Regions from separate parts of the Sphingobium xenophagum genome, predicted to be linked through region 1. Evidence: predicted binding sites of a transcription regulator. Region 1 holds the regulator's gene; each other region holds the start of a gene.
What was found. The regulator LexA, encoded in region 1, represses DNA repair genes until DNA is damaged. The targets are predictions, from matches to a motif close to GTTCCNCNCTTGTTCT.
Positions count from the first base shown of each region.

Region 2: the regulator LexA is predicted to act here: its motif matches at 1,570-1,585, upstream of CJD35_RS12270 (ATP-dependent helicase).
Region 3: the regulator LexA is predicted to act here: its motif matches at 1,398-1,413, upstream of uvrA (excinuclease ABC subunit UvrA).

Region 1 covers NZ_CP022745.1:2,931,780-2,935,806, reverse strand. The annotation lists gene gltX (glutamate--tRNA ligase) at 1-119, opposite strand, end outside; gene CJD35_RS14320 (ComEC/Rec2 family competence protein) at 139-2,277, shown strand; gene lexA (transcriptional repressor LexA) at 2,274-2,945, opposite strand; gene CJD35_RS14310 (molybdopterin molybdotransferase MoeA) at 3,071-4,027, opposite strand, start outside.
Region 2 covers NZ_CP022745.1:2,518,556-2,522,582, forward strand. The annotation lists gene CJD35_RS12270 (ATP-dependent helicase) at 1-1,502, opposite strand, end outside; gene CJD35_RS12275 (GFA family protein) at 1,606-2,001, shown strand; gene CJD35_RS12280 (hypothetical protein) at 2,198-2,641, shown strand; gene CJD35_RS12285 (RrF2 family transcriptional regulator) at 2,604-3,077, opposite strand; gene CJD35_RS12290 (globin domain-containing protein) at 3,186-3,629, shown strand; gene rsmD (16S rRNA (guanine(966)-N(2))-methyltransferase RsmD) at 3,614-4,027, opposite strand, start outside.
Region 3 covers NZ_CP022745.1:2,189,759-2,193,785, reverse strand. The annotation lists gene CJD35_RS10815 (LytR/AlgR family response regulator transcription factor) at 1-136, shown strand, start outside; gene CJD35_RS10810 (UrcA family protein) at 225-557, opposite strand; gene CJD35_RS23400 (hypothetical protein) at 714-848, shown strand; gene uvrA (excinuclease ABC subunit UvrA) at 1,424-4,027, shown strand, end outside.

The DNA of each region.
Region 1 (4,027 bases):
CGCGCGCCGCCAATATGCAGGAACCCGGTTGGCGATGGCGCGAAACGGGTCACTACCGGCTTGTTCATTCCCGTTGCACTTGCCGTCATATTCGCTGACATTCGTCCTGCCTGTTCCATGAATGCGTCGCCCCCTAGCATGGCTTTTGAGCCACGACAAACCTCCCTTTGGTGGGGGGCTGCGGCGTGGTTGCGCGGGGCGTTTTCGCGGGTGGAAAGCTGGCTGGAGACGGAGCGCGAGCAAATTCCCCTGTGGGTGCCAATCGCGCTGGGCGCGGGCATCGCTGCCTGGTTCCTGCTGCCCGACAGGGCCGGCTGGCTGGCCTTTTGCTGTGGTGCGCTGGCGCTCGCTTGCCTGGGGTCGCTGCTGCCCGATGGCGCGCGGCTGCGGCGCATGATCGTGGCGGGCGGGATGCTGGCCTGCATCGGATGCGCGCTGATCTGGGGGAAAGCGGTGCTGTTGGGGCAGCCGCCGTTGGCGCGGGCGGTCTTTACCGTGGTGACGGGTGAAGTGATGGCGGTTCGGGCGGTTCCCGCGCAACAGATGGTGCGCGCCATGCTGCATCCGGTCGACGCGTCAGGCCTGCCAGCCACGATCCGGGTCAACATAGCCGAGGCGGATGTTCCGGCCGGATTGGGCGAGGGGGCGGTGATCCGCTTTCGCGTCCGTTTAATGCCGCCAGCCCCGCCCAGCGTGCCGGGTGGCTATGATTTTGCCGCGCGTGCCTATTTTCAGGGGATTGGCGCTACTGGCAAGGCGCTCAAACCGATTGACGTCCTACGCCCGTCAACCGCGCCGCCGCCGCTGCGGGCGCGCTTGTTCGCGCATATTCGGGAGCAGGTGGATGGGCCGGCGCAGGGCATTGCCGTGGCGCTGGCGACAGGGGACCAGGGCGCGATTGCGGAGGCCGATGCCGAAGCGATGCGCCGTAGTGGGCTTGCCCACCTGCTCTCGATCAGCGGGTTGCATGTGACGGCGCTGATCGGCGCGGTGATTTTCCTGTTGATGCGGGTGATGGCGTTGAGCCAGCGAGCAGCCCTCGACTGGCCGCTGATGCTGATCGCGGCGGCGGGCGGGGCGCTGGCGGGTATCGGTTATACGCTGCTGACCGGGGCGGAGGTGCCGACGCTGCGGTCCTGCATCGCCGCGCTGCTGGTGCTGGGCGGGCTGGCGCTGGGGCGCGACGCGATCACGTTGCGGCTGGTCGCGGTGGGCGCGCTCATCGTCCTGGCCTTCTGGCCCGAAGCGATGACGGGACCGAGTTTCCAGATGAGCTTTGCCGCCGTTACCGCGCTGGTTGCGCTGGCCGAGCATCCGCGGTTTCGCGCCTTGACCAGCGCGCGGGATGAGGGGTGGGCGCGCAGGGCGGGGCGGGTGCTGGCGGCAATGCTGATGACCGGCATTGTCGTCGAACTGGTGCTGATGCCGATCGCGCTGTTCCATTTTCACAAGGCCGGGATGCTGGGGGCGTTCGCCAATCTCGTCGCCATCCCGTTGACTACCTTTGTCGTGATGCCGCTGGAGGCGCTGGCGTTGCTGTTCGATCTTGTCGGACTGGGCGCCCCCTTTTGGTGGATGACCGCGCAGACGCTGAACCTGTTGCTGCTCATCGCCCATGGCGTCGCCGCCAGTCCAATGGCGACAATGCTGACGCCGGCGGTGCCGTCCTGGCTGTTCGCGCTGATGATCGGCGGGCTGCTCTGGTGTCTGTTGTGGCGCAGCGGGTGGCGCTGGCTGGGCCTTGGGCCCGTGGCGATCGGCGTGACCGGCGTGCTTTGGCTATCACCGCCCGATATTCTGGTGACGAGCGATGACCGCCACGTCGCGGTGCGGACATCGACGGGCGGCATGGCACTGCTGCGCGCGGGCGCAGGCGATTATGTGCGTGACACGCTGGCGGAGAGCGCAGGCTATGACGGGCCGATCGAAGCGATGGCGGACCTGCGGCAGGCGCGCTGCTCGACGGATCTGTGCGCAGTGGGGATGCAGGCGGGCGGGCGGCGCTGGCATGTGCTGGCCACCCGCAGCGACATGCTGGTCGAACGGGCCTTGTTCAGCCGGGAATGTGCCGCCGCCGACATCGTCATTGCCGATCGCGCGCTGCCACGTTGGTGCCGCCCGCGCTGGCTGAAGATCGACCGACGGATGCTGGCGCGAACCGGCGGCATTGCCATCGACCTGGACGATGCGCGGGTCAGTACGGTGAAGATGGCGGGCGACGCTCATCCCTGGATCGTCGCACCGCGCCCTCGCCGCAGCCCGTCATGGCGGCCTTAATTATAACGGCGCAGCAGTCCCGCCAGCTTGCCCTGAATTCGCACCTGTCGCGGATCATAGATTTGCGGTTCATAGGCGCTGTTGGCCGGATCGAGCCGGACGCGCTGTCCTTCGCGGCGGAAATATTTAAGCGTCGCTTCCGCATCGTCGATCAGGGCGACGACGATCTGGCCTTCGCGGGCGACATCAGTGCGCTGGATCAGTGCAAAATCGCCGTCGAGAATGCCCGCTTCCATCATCGAATCGCCCGACACTTCCAGCGCATAATGATCGCCAGCCCCCAGCAGCGCGGCGGGGACGGACAGCATATTCTGCCCCTCCATCGCCTCGATCGGGACGCCGGCGGCAATACGGCCATGCAGCGGGATTTCGATGACGTCATTGGCAGCGATCGGCAGGCTGGGCGCCAGTTGCGGCTTGGCCGGAGCAACCGGCGCAGGGACGCGGTGCATGGCGTCGGGGAGCTTCAACACCTCCAGCGCGCGGGCGCGATTGGGCAGGCGGCGGATGAAGCCGCGTTCCTCCAATGCATTGATCAGCCGGTGAATGCCGGACTTGGATCGCAGGTCGAGTGCATCCTTCATCTCCTCGAAAGAAGGGGATACGCCACCTTCCTCCAGCCGGGTCTGGATGAAACTCAGCAATTCCTGCTGCTTGAGGGTCAACATGCCTGCGGTCCTCCATGGAACGTATAAGGAACACATAGGAAACGGAAGGAGGCGAGTCAAGCGAGCAACAACGGACCGGAAGCGGCGCATCCGGCCATGGGGACCGGGTCCAATCGAACGGTCGATCAGTCCGTCAGGGGCAGGATGGTGACGATGTCGCCTGCGGCTGCGATCGATGAACCGGCAGGGCGAACAATCAGGCAGTCGGCCATAGCCATGGCGGCCGTGGCGGCGCTGTCCTGCGACGTGACGGAGACGATCCCGGCCTCCCCCCGATAGGCGCGCAGATAATCGTCGCGATCGCCGGTCGCGGGTAGCGGCGCGGCAAGGCGCGCCTCGCTCAGGCGCGGGAGCGGCGCGGTCGATCCGGCGCGATGGCGCACCAGCGGCAACAGGAACAGCGTCGCGGTGACAAAGGCCGAGACCGGATTGCCCGGCAGGCCCAAAAATACGGCATCGGCAATGGTACCGGCCATTAGCGGCTTGCCCGGCCGCATCCTGATCTTCCAGAAATCGAGCGTACCCCCCGCCTGCACAAAGGCAGGCCGGACCATGTCATGATCGCCGACGGATGCACCGCCGGTAGAGACGATGATGTCCGCCGACGCCGCGCGTTTCAGCGCAGCCGTCATGGCATCAAGATCATCGGGAACGATGCCCAGATCAACGACGTCGCACGGCAGGGTTGCCAGCATCGCCGCCAGCATGGCCGCATTGGAAGAGGGCAGACTGCCCGCCGGGGTCGGCGCGCCGGGGGGCACGAGTTCGTTGCCGGTCGAGATCAGCGCGACCGTGGGGCGGCGGCCGACGGGCAGCCTCCCATGGCCGCCCAGCACGGCGAGCGCGATGCGCGCGGGTGTAAGGGTAGTCCCGGTGGCGAGCAACAGGGCGTTCGTGGCAAAGTCCGACGCGGCCGGGCGTATGTTGCGCCCGACAGGCAGGGGATCGTCGCTGGCGGTCAGTCGGTCGCGCTCGCGGATGGCATTTTCCTGGATCAGGATCGTGTCTGCGCCAGCGGGCAGGGGCGCGCCGGTGAAGATGCGGCAGGCCTGTCCGGGCGCCAGCGGCGCAGGCACAGCGCC
Region 2 (4,027 bases), 410 kb from region 1:
GTATAGCCGCTCTCGTCCAATATCTGCCGCGCCAGTTCGGCATGGGGCAGGGCGGCCGCCCGGTCGCGCCAGCGCGCCACATCGCCCACGAAAGCGCCCAGCGACCGACGCGCCTGCGGCGTCAGTTCGTCCGTGTCGAGGATGCGCGCCGCCGCGTGGAGCAGCGGTATCCCCTCTGCCCGAGCCAGCCGGTGCAATTTCTCCACCGCCTTGTCGCCAAGACCCCGCTTGGGCACATTGACGATCCGTTCGAACGCCAGATCGTCGGCGGGCTGGTTCACCAGCCGCAAATAGGCCAGCGCATCGCGGATTTCGGCCCGTTCATAAAAGCGGAAGCCGCCGACGATACGGTACGGCATCCCGATCTGGATGAAGCGATCCTCAAACTCACGGGTCTGGTGCTGCGCCCGAACCAGGATCGCGACTTCGTCCAGCGACCCGCCATCGCGCTGGATCGCCTCGATCTCCTCGCCGACCCGCCGCGCTTCTTCCGGCCCGTCCCATATGCCGACGACGCGCACCTTCTCGCCCACGTCGATGTCGGTCCACAATGTCTTGCCCAGCCGATTGCCATTTTCGGCGATCACGCCCGATGCCGCGCCCAATATATGCGGGGTGGAGCGATAATTCTGTTCCAGCCTTATGATCTTCGCGCCGGGAAAATCCTTCTCGAACCGCAGGATATTGGCGACTTCCGCCCCGCGCCAGGAATAGATGGACTGGTCGTCATCGCCCACGCAGCACAGATTCTTGCGCGTCTGCGCCAGCAGCCGCAGCCACAGATATTGGCTGGAGTTGGTGTCCTGATATTCGTCCACCATGATATATTTGAACCGCTGCTGATAGCTTTCCAGCACGTCGCGATGGCTTTTCAATATCGTCAGAACATGCAGCAGCAAGTCCCCGAAATCACAGGCATTAACCGCGCGCAACCGGGCCTGATAGGCGGCGTACAGCTTTTGCCCCTTGCCATTGGCATAGCCCTCGCTCTCGCCCGCGCTGATGTCGTCCGGGGTCCACCCCTTATTCTTCCACTGGTCGATCAAGCCGCCCAATTGCCGCGCGGGCCAGCGCTTCTCGTCAATCCCTTCGGCCTGGATCAACTGCTTCATCAGCCGCAACTGGTCGTCCGTATCCAGAATCGTGAAATTGGATTGCAGCCCGACCAGTTCGGCATGACGCCGCAGCATCTTGGCCGCGATCGCGTGAAACGTGCCCAGCCATGGCATCCCCTCGACCGCCGGGCCGATCATACGCCCCACCCGTTCGCGCATTTCCCGCGCCGCCTTGTTGGTGAAGGTGACGGACAGGATTTCGGACGGCCAGGCGCGCCGGGTCGCGACCAGATGGGCCAGACGCGCGGTCAGCGCAGCCGTCTTGCCCGTTCCGGCACCCGCCAGCACCAGCACCGGCCCTTCGGTCGTCAGCACTGCTTCGCGCTGCGGCGGGTTCAGGCCCTTGATATAGTCGGGGTCGGTGGAGGAGGGGGCGGGAAAGTTCATGGACAACAACTAGGGCTGGGCAGGGGCGGGGGCAAGGCATCAGCCTTGCAGTGACGCGCCTTCTATGAGAACAAAAGGGGAATTGTGCAAGGGAGGACGAATCATGGCGACGGGGAAATGTCAGTGCGGCGCGATCCGCTACGAAGTCAGCGGGGAGCCCGCGCATAGCGCCATCTGTCACTGTGCCGATTGCCGCGCCAGTTCCGGCGCGCCGATGGTCGGTTGGGCCTTGTTTCAGCGGGATGCGGTGAGCATTGAAGGCACGCCGGTCGCCTATCAATCCTCCCAGAACGCGACCCGTCATTTTTGCGGAACGTGCGGTACCGGGCTGTTCTACACCAATCCCGCCATCTTCCCCGGCGGCATCGATATTCAGACCGCGACGCTTGACGATCAGTCGGCCTTTCCACCCCAGGCGCATATCCAGATGGCCGAAGCGCCGCCATGGATGGCTACCGCCAACGAACTGCCAAAATTCGATCGCTTTCCCGGCGAATAAGGCGGTTCGATACGGAGGGAAGGGCAGATGCTCCTCTCTTGCGCACATTGGCCAGACGATCACTCCTGCTTCATCTCATGGCGCATCCGGCACGGCTCACCGCCACAGCCGGAACGGGCGCGTCACGACTCCGGTTCTTCGCTCACTCTTCCCCGCGTAATGGGGCCATGAGAAAAGAAGGAAAGGATATTTTCCGATGAAGTCGATCATGCTGGCCAGCGCCGCGATGCTCAGTTTTGCCGCCGTTACAGGCGTTGCCACCGCGCAGGAAACCCCGGCTCCGATGAGCCAGCCGCCCGCTGGCGACATGGCGCCGCCTGCCGATCCTGCCACCCCCGCCATGCCAGCAGACCCTGCCATGACGGCCCCTGCTGCACCCGGAACTGCTCCGGCAACCCCTGCTGATCCCAATGCAGGGATGCCGACCGGCGCCGTCCCGGCAGACCCCGGCATGGACCCGGCGCCTGCTGGCGTTCCCAATGACCCGGCTGCACCCGTCGGATCGGCTGCAAACCCTGTGACCGTAGGCGGCAACATGACCCCGCCCCCGGCGGAGGCGAAGGACTATCCCGTCTGTTCGAAAACCGTGCAGGACAGCTGCATCAATCCGAGCGAGGCGCGCAAGGCGCGTCGCCGCTGACCAATGCATCCGGGCCGGGCAGGGCAGCGATGATCGCTGCCAGTCCGGCCCGGTCGCGGGTCGCATCGCTCAGGCTGTGCCGGTCCAGCACGGCCAGAAATGCAGCGGCGGCCTGCGCCAATATGCCGGTCAGCCCGCAAGACGGGCTGACCGGGCAGGTCGCACAGTCGGCCATTCTCATGTCCGGCTCGCTATGCCGGACCACCGCGCCGATGCTGATTTCCTCCGGCGCGCGTGCGAGCGAAAAGCCACCGCCGCGCCCGCGCTGGGTCGCGATAAAGCCACCCTGCGCCAAGCCATGCACCACCTTCATCAGATGATTGCGCGACAGTCCGTAAGCGTCGGCAATCTGCGCAATCGTCGCCCGCCCGTCTGGCGATGCTGCCAGATGAATCAGTACGCGCAGCGCATAATCGGTGTGTCGGGTCAGTTGCATGGTTTCGTTCGTTAATCCTCCGACTGGCAGGTTAAAACATATATCCTGTTTACATCTTAAAAGATGCAAATTAAATACCGCTTATCGAGTCTGTCGAAAGGCGTTTATATGTCCAGCTCACTGTCGGCTTCCACCATCGCAATCGTCAAATCGACTGGTCCCGCCCTGCGCCAGCATGGCGTCGCCATCACAACGGCCATGTACGCCAGGCTCTTTCAGGACGAAGAGGTAAAGGCGATGTTCGATCAGGCTGCACAGGCAAGCGGCGAACAGCCCAGGCGTCTGGCTGCCGCGATCCTTGGCTATGCGGAGAATATCAACAAGCTGGGTGCGCTCGACGGCGCGGTCGCCCGCATGGTCGCGCGCCATGTCGAAACCAGAGTCCGGCCGGAACATTATCCCAAGGTCGCCGCCGCCCTGCTGCCTGCCATCCGGGAGACATTGGGCGAAGAGGTCGCAACGGATGCAGTGCTGAACGCCTGGGCGGAAGCCTACGGCTTTCTTGCAAACATATTGATCGCCAAGGAGGCGGCGGCTTACGAAGCCGCCTGATCCACTGCCCGCAATATGGTGATCCGCGCCTTGCCCGCGTCACGCACGGCGTCGATGGCAAAGCCCTTCACCTCGACATCCTCGCGCCGGTCGGTCTCGATGCTGATCCAGGTCGCAGGCCCGGTCCAGCCAAGCCGCCCCAGCTTGTCGAGCGCAACCTGTCCCGCCCCCGTGCCATAGGGCGGGTCCATGAAGATGAGGTCCAATGGCTTGGGCGCGGACCCCAGAGACAGGACGCTCGACGCCCTGATGTCGGGCCTGATGCCCAGCCTTTCGCCATTGGCGCGGATCGAATCGATCGCCAGCTTGTCCTGCTCGACGAACAGGCATGTCGCCGCGCCGCGCGACAGCGCCTCGAACCCCAGCGCTCCGGACCCGGCGAAAAAGTCGCCAACCGC
Region 3 (4,027 bases), 740 kb from region 1:
CATCGTCCGGCGCGATCATATCGCCCGCCTGCGTCATGACGGCAGCGGCGTCTGGTTCGCCGCGCTCGTCGACGGTAACGAAATCCGCATTGGCCGCACCTTCCTGGCCAACGCCCGCGCCATGACGGGACGCTGAGGCGGAACAACGGCGCGTCGCCCTGCCCTCACGCAAAAAAGCCCGGCATTGGCCGGGCTTCTTCACAATTTGGCGGGTACCCCGGTAATCAGTTCTGCATGCCCTTCGCGCCTGCATCGGCATAGCGTTCGCTGGTTTCGGCACGAGCGATGGCGGCGTTGACCGGCGCTTCGACATGCGCGATCGCCTGCGTCTTGCATGCCTGCTTGGTGGCGTGGTCGGTCGACTTGCAAACCCGGTTTGCCGCGCGGGAAATGCGCTGACGCAATTCCCGCTGGTCGGACGCCTTGGACAGGTTCAGGTCGCCATGGCGCACTTCGCTCGTGCGGCCATTGGATATAAATTCACCAGCCGAAGCCGAACCGGCGGTGGCGATCAGCGCGAAGGAACCGAGCGCGGCGAAAAGGGTCGAACGGAACATGGGCTTATCTCCTCAAATCTGCTGTGGCTCAATCGCCACTTATCGACCACCGCCTGTTAGGGGCGGGCGGCGGTCCGGGTGCGAACGGGGCGGGCCTGGGGATCATTTGGGGTCGGCGCCGTCTCCCGTTCGCCCACCCTGTTTAGGCGCGGGCCGATGATGACGCCCGCCTGGTTCGACCGGCGGCACTCCGCATCGGCCAACGACGCTCCCATCGACAAAGCGCCGCGCGGCTCGGACAAACAGCGCGACGAACGACATGAACAGGCCGCCAAACGACATTTGCCGTAACGGAAAGCGGGAATCGCAACGAATGGCGGATGCGGAATTCGCGCGCCTGCGACAGCAGGGTCAGCGCATCGGTCCGCGCCAGCCAAACGAGAAAACGCCCCCGGCGCAAGGGATGGCCGGGGGCGTATCCAGGATGCTGTCGGGCACCGGGATCGGGATGAACTGTTGCGGAAAAGACGGTGCGACATCTGCGCAGCCGTTTTCTGCATGGCGCTCATCATAGCTGCAATGCCGCTGCGCGAACGCCCCGTTCGACAACCTGCCCCGGCAATACGCCCGGCGGCATTCCCCGGCGACAAACCGCCGACCGACATCCACCAACGACATGGGACGCGCCGTTGGCAGCGTTCCTGCGTTGGCCAGGATAGGCTCAGTCGGATGACTGGACGCTACGTCATGGCCGACAAAATCGGCAATGACGCGCAAATCAACGCCCATGTCTTTGGTACAGGGCAGCTAGCTTTGCGCTCCACGGTGCGGATTTTCCCTTCTCAAATCCCTGCCCTCGCCCCATCTGTCGGGACGATCGGCAGATGGACTTGCCCGAACAGAACAAATCTGGAACAACACGCCCCATGAGTCTGACCCACATAAGTGTGCGCGGCGCGCGCGAGCATAACCTCAAGGGCGTCGATGTCGATTTGCCCCGCGATTCCCTCATCGTCATTACTGGCCTGTCGGGATCGGGCAAAAGCTCGCTCGCCTTCGACACCATCTATGCCGAAGGACAGCGGCGCTATGTGGAATCGCTTTCCGCCTATGCGCGCCAGTTTCTGGAGATGATGCAGAAGCCCGATGTGGAGCATATCGAGGGTTTGAGCCCCGCAATCAGCATCGAGCAGAAGACCACATCCAAGAATCCGCGCTCGACCGTCGCGACCGTTACCGAAATCTACGATTATATGCGCCTGTTATGGGCGCGGGTCGGCATCCCCTACAGCCCCGCCACCGGCCTGCCGATCAGCGCCCAGACCGTCAGCCAGATGGTCGATCGCGTGATGCTGCTGCCGCAGGGCACCCGCTTTTACCTCCTTGCGCCCGTCGTGCGCGGGCGGAAGGGCGAATATTGCAAGGAATTGGCCGAATGGCAGAAGGCGGGCTATACCCGCGTCCGCATCGACGGCGAAATGATGCTGATCGAGGACGCCCCCGCGCTCGACAAGAAATATAAGCATGACATCGAAGTCGTGGTCGACCGCCTGGCCGTGGAAAACGACATGGGTACCCGCCTCGCCGACAGTTTCGAGCAGGCGCTCAAACTTGCCGACGGCCTGGCCTATGTCGATCTGGCCGATGGCGTCGTGCCGGGCCGCGAGGATGAAGCCCCTGCCGCCGACAAGAAGATGAAGGGGTCCGGCATCCCCGCCAACCGCATCGTGTTCAGTGAAAAATTCGCTTGTCCCGTCAGCGGTTTCACCATCGCGGAGATCGAGCCGCGCCTCTTTTCCTTTAACGCGCCCATGGGCGCCTGCCCGGCGTGCGACGGCCTTGGCGAACGGCTGGAGTTCGACCCCGAACTGGTCGTCCCCAACGAAGCCCTGAGCCTCAAGAAGGGCGCGGTCGTCCCCTGGGCAAAATCCAACCCGCCCAGTCCCTATTATATGCAAGTGCTCGGCTCTTTGGCCAAGGAATTCGGCTTCAGCCTCGACACACCCTGGTCGGACCTGCCGGGCGAAGTGAAGCTCATCATCCTGCACGGTACCGGCGGCAAGCCGGTCACCCTGAAATTCATGGATGGCCGCAAGAGCTATGAGGTGAAGAAAGCGTTTGAGGGCGTCATCGGCAATCTCAACCGCCGTCTGTTGCAAACCGAATCCGCCTGGATGCGCGAGGAACTGAGCAAATATCAGCGCGCCCAGCCCTGCGAAACCTGCCACGGTGCGCGCCTCAAACCCGAAGCGCTGGCGGTCAAGATTGCGGGCGAGGATATTTCCCTCTCCACCCGCCGATCGGTCGTGGACGCGCTCAATTTCTTCACCGCGATGCCGGACAAGCTAAACGATCAGCAGAACCAGATCGCCAAGGCCATTCTCAAGGAAATCGTCGAGCGCCTGGGCTTCCTCAACAATGTCGGGCTCGATTATCTCAATCTCGACCGCACCAGCGGCACGCTGTCCGGCGGCGAATCCCAGCGCATTCGCTTGGCGTCCCAGATCGGTAGCGGGCTGTCCGGCGTACTCTACGTCCTCGATGAACCGTCGATCGGCCTGCACCAGCGCGACAATGACCGGTTGCTCGTGACCTTGAAGCGCCTGCGCGACCTGGGCAACAGCGTGATCGTCGTCGAGCATGACGAGGATGCGATCCGCCACGCCGACTATATCGTCGACATGGGGCCGGGCGCAGGCATCCATGGCGGGCAGATCGTCACCCAGGGCACGCTGTCCGACATCCTCGCCGCCAAAGGGTCGCTGACCGCCGACTATCTGAACGGCACCCGCCGCATCGACGTGCCGAAGAAGCGCCGCAAGGGATCGGGCAAGAAGATCACCGTCCACAATGCCCGCGCCAACAATCTGCGCGGCGTCACCGCATCGATCCCGCTTGGCACCTTCACCTGCATCACCGGCGTCTCCGGCTCCGGCAAGTCCAGCTTCACCATCGACACGCTCTACGCCGCCTCCGCCCGCGCCCTGAACGGCGCCCGCATTCTGGCCGGCGCGCATGACAAGGTGACGGGCCTGGAACATTGCGACAAGGTGATCGACATCGACCAGTCACCCATCGGCCGCACTCCCCGCTCCAACCCGGCCACCTATACCGGCGCCTTCACCAACATCCGCGACTGGTTCGCGGGCCTCCCCGAAGCCCAGGCGCGCGGCTACAAGCCCGGCCGTTTCAGCTTCAACGTCAAGGGCGGCCGATGTGAAGCGTGCCAGGGCGACGGCGTGCTCAAGATCGAGATGCACTTCCTGCCCGACGTCTATGTGACATGCGACGTATGCCACGGCGCACGCTACAATCGCGAAACGCTGGAGGTGAAGTTCAAGGGCCAGTCGATCGCCGACGTGCTGGACATGACGGTCGAGGACGCGGTCGAATTCTTCAAGGCCGTCCCGCCCATCCGCGACAAGATGGCGATGCTCGCCGAAGTGGGCCTTGGCTATATCAAGGTCGGCCAGCAGGCCACGACCCTGTCCGGCGGCGAAGCGCAGCGGGTCAAGCTCGCCAAGGAACTT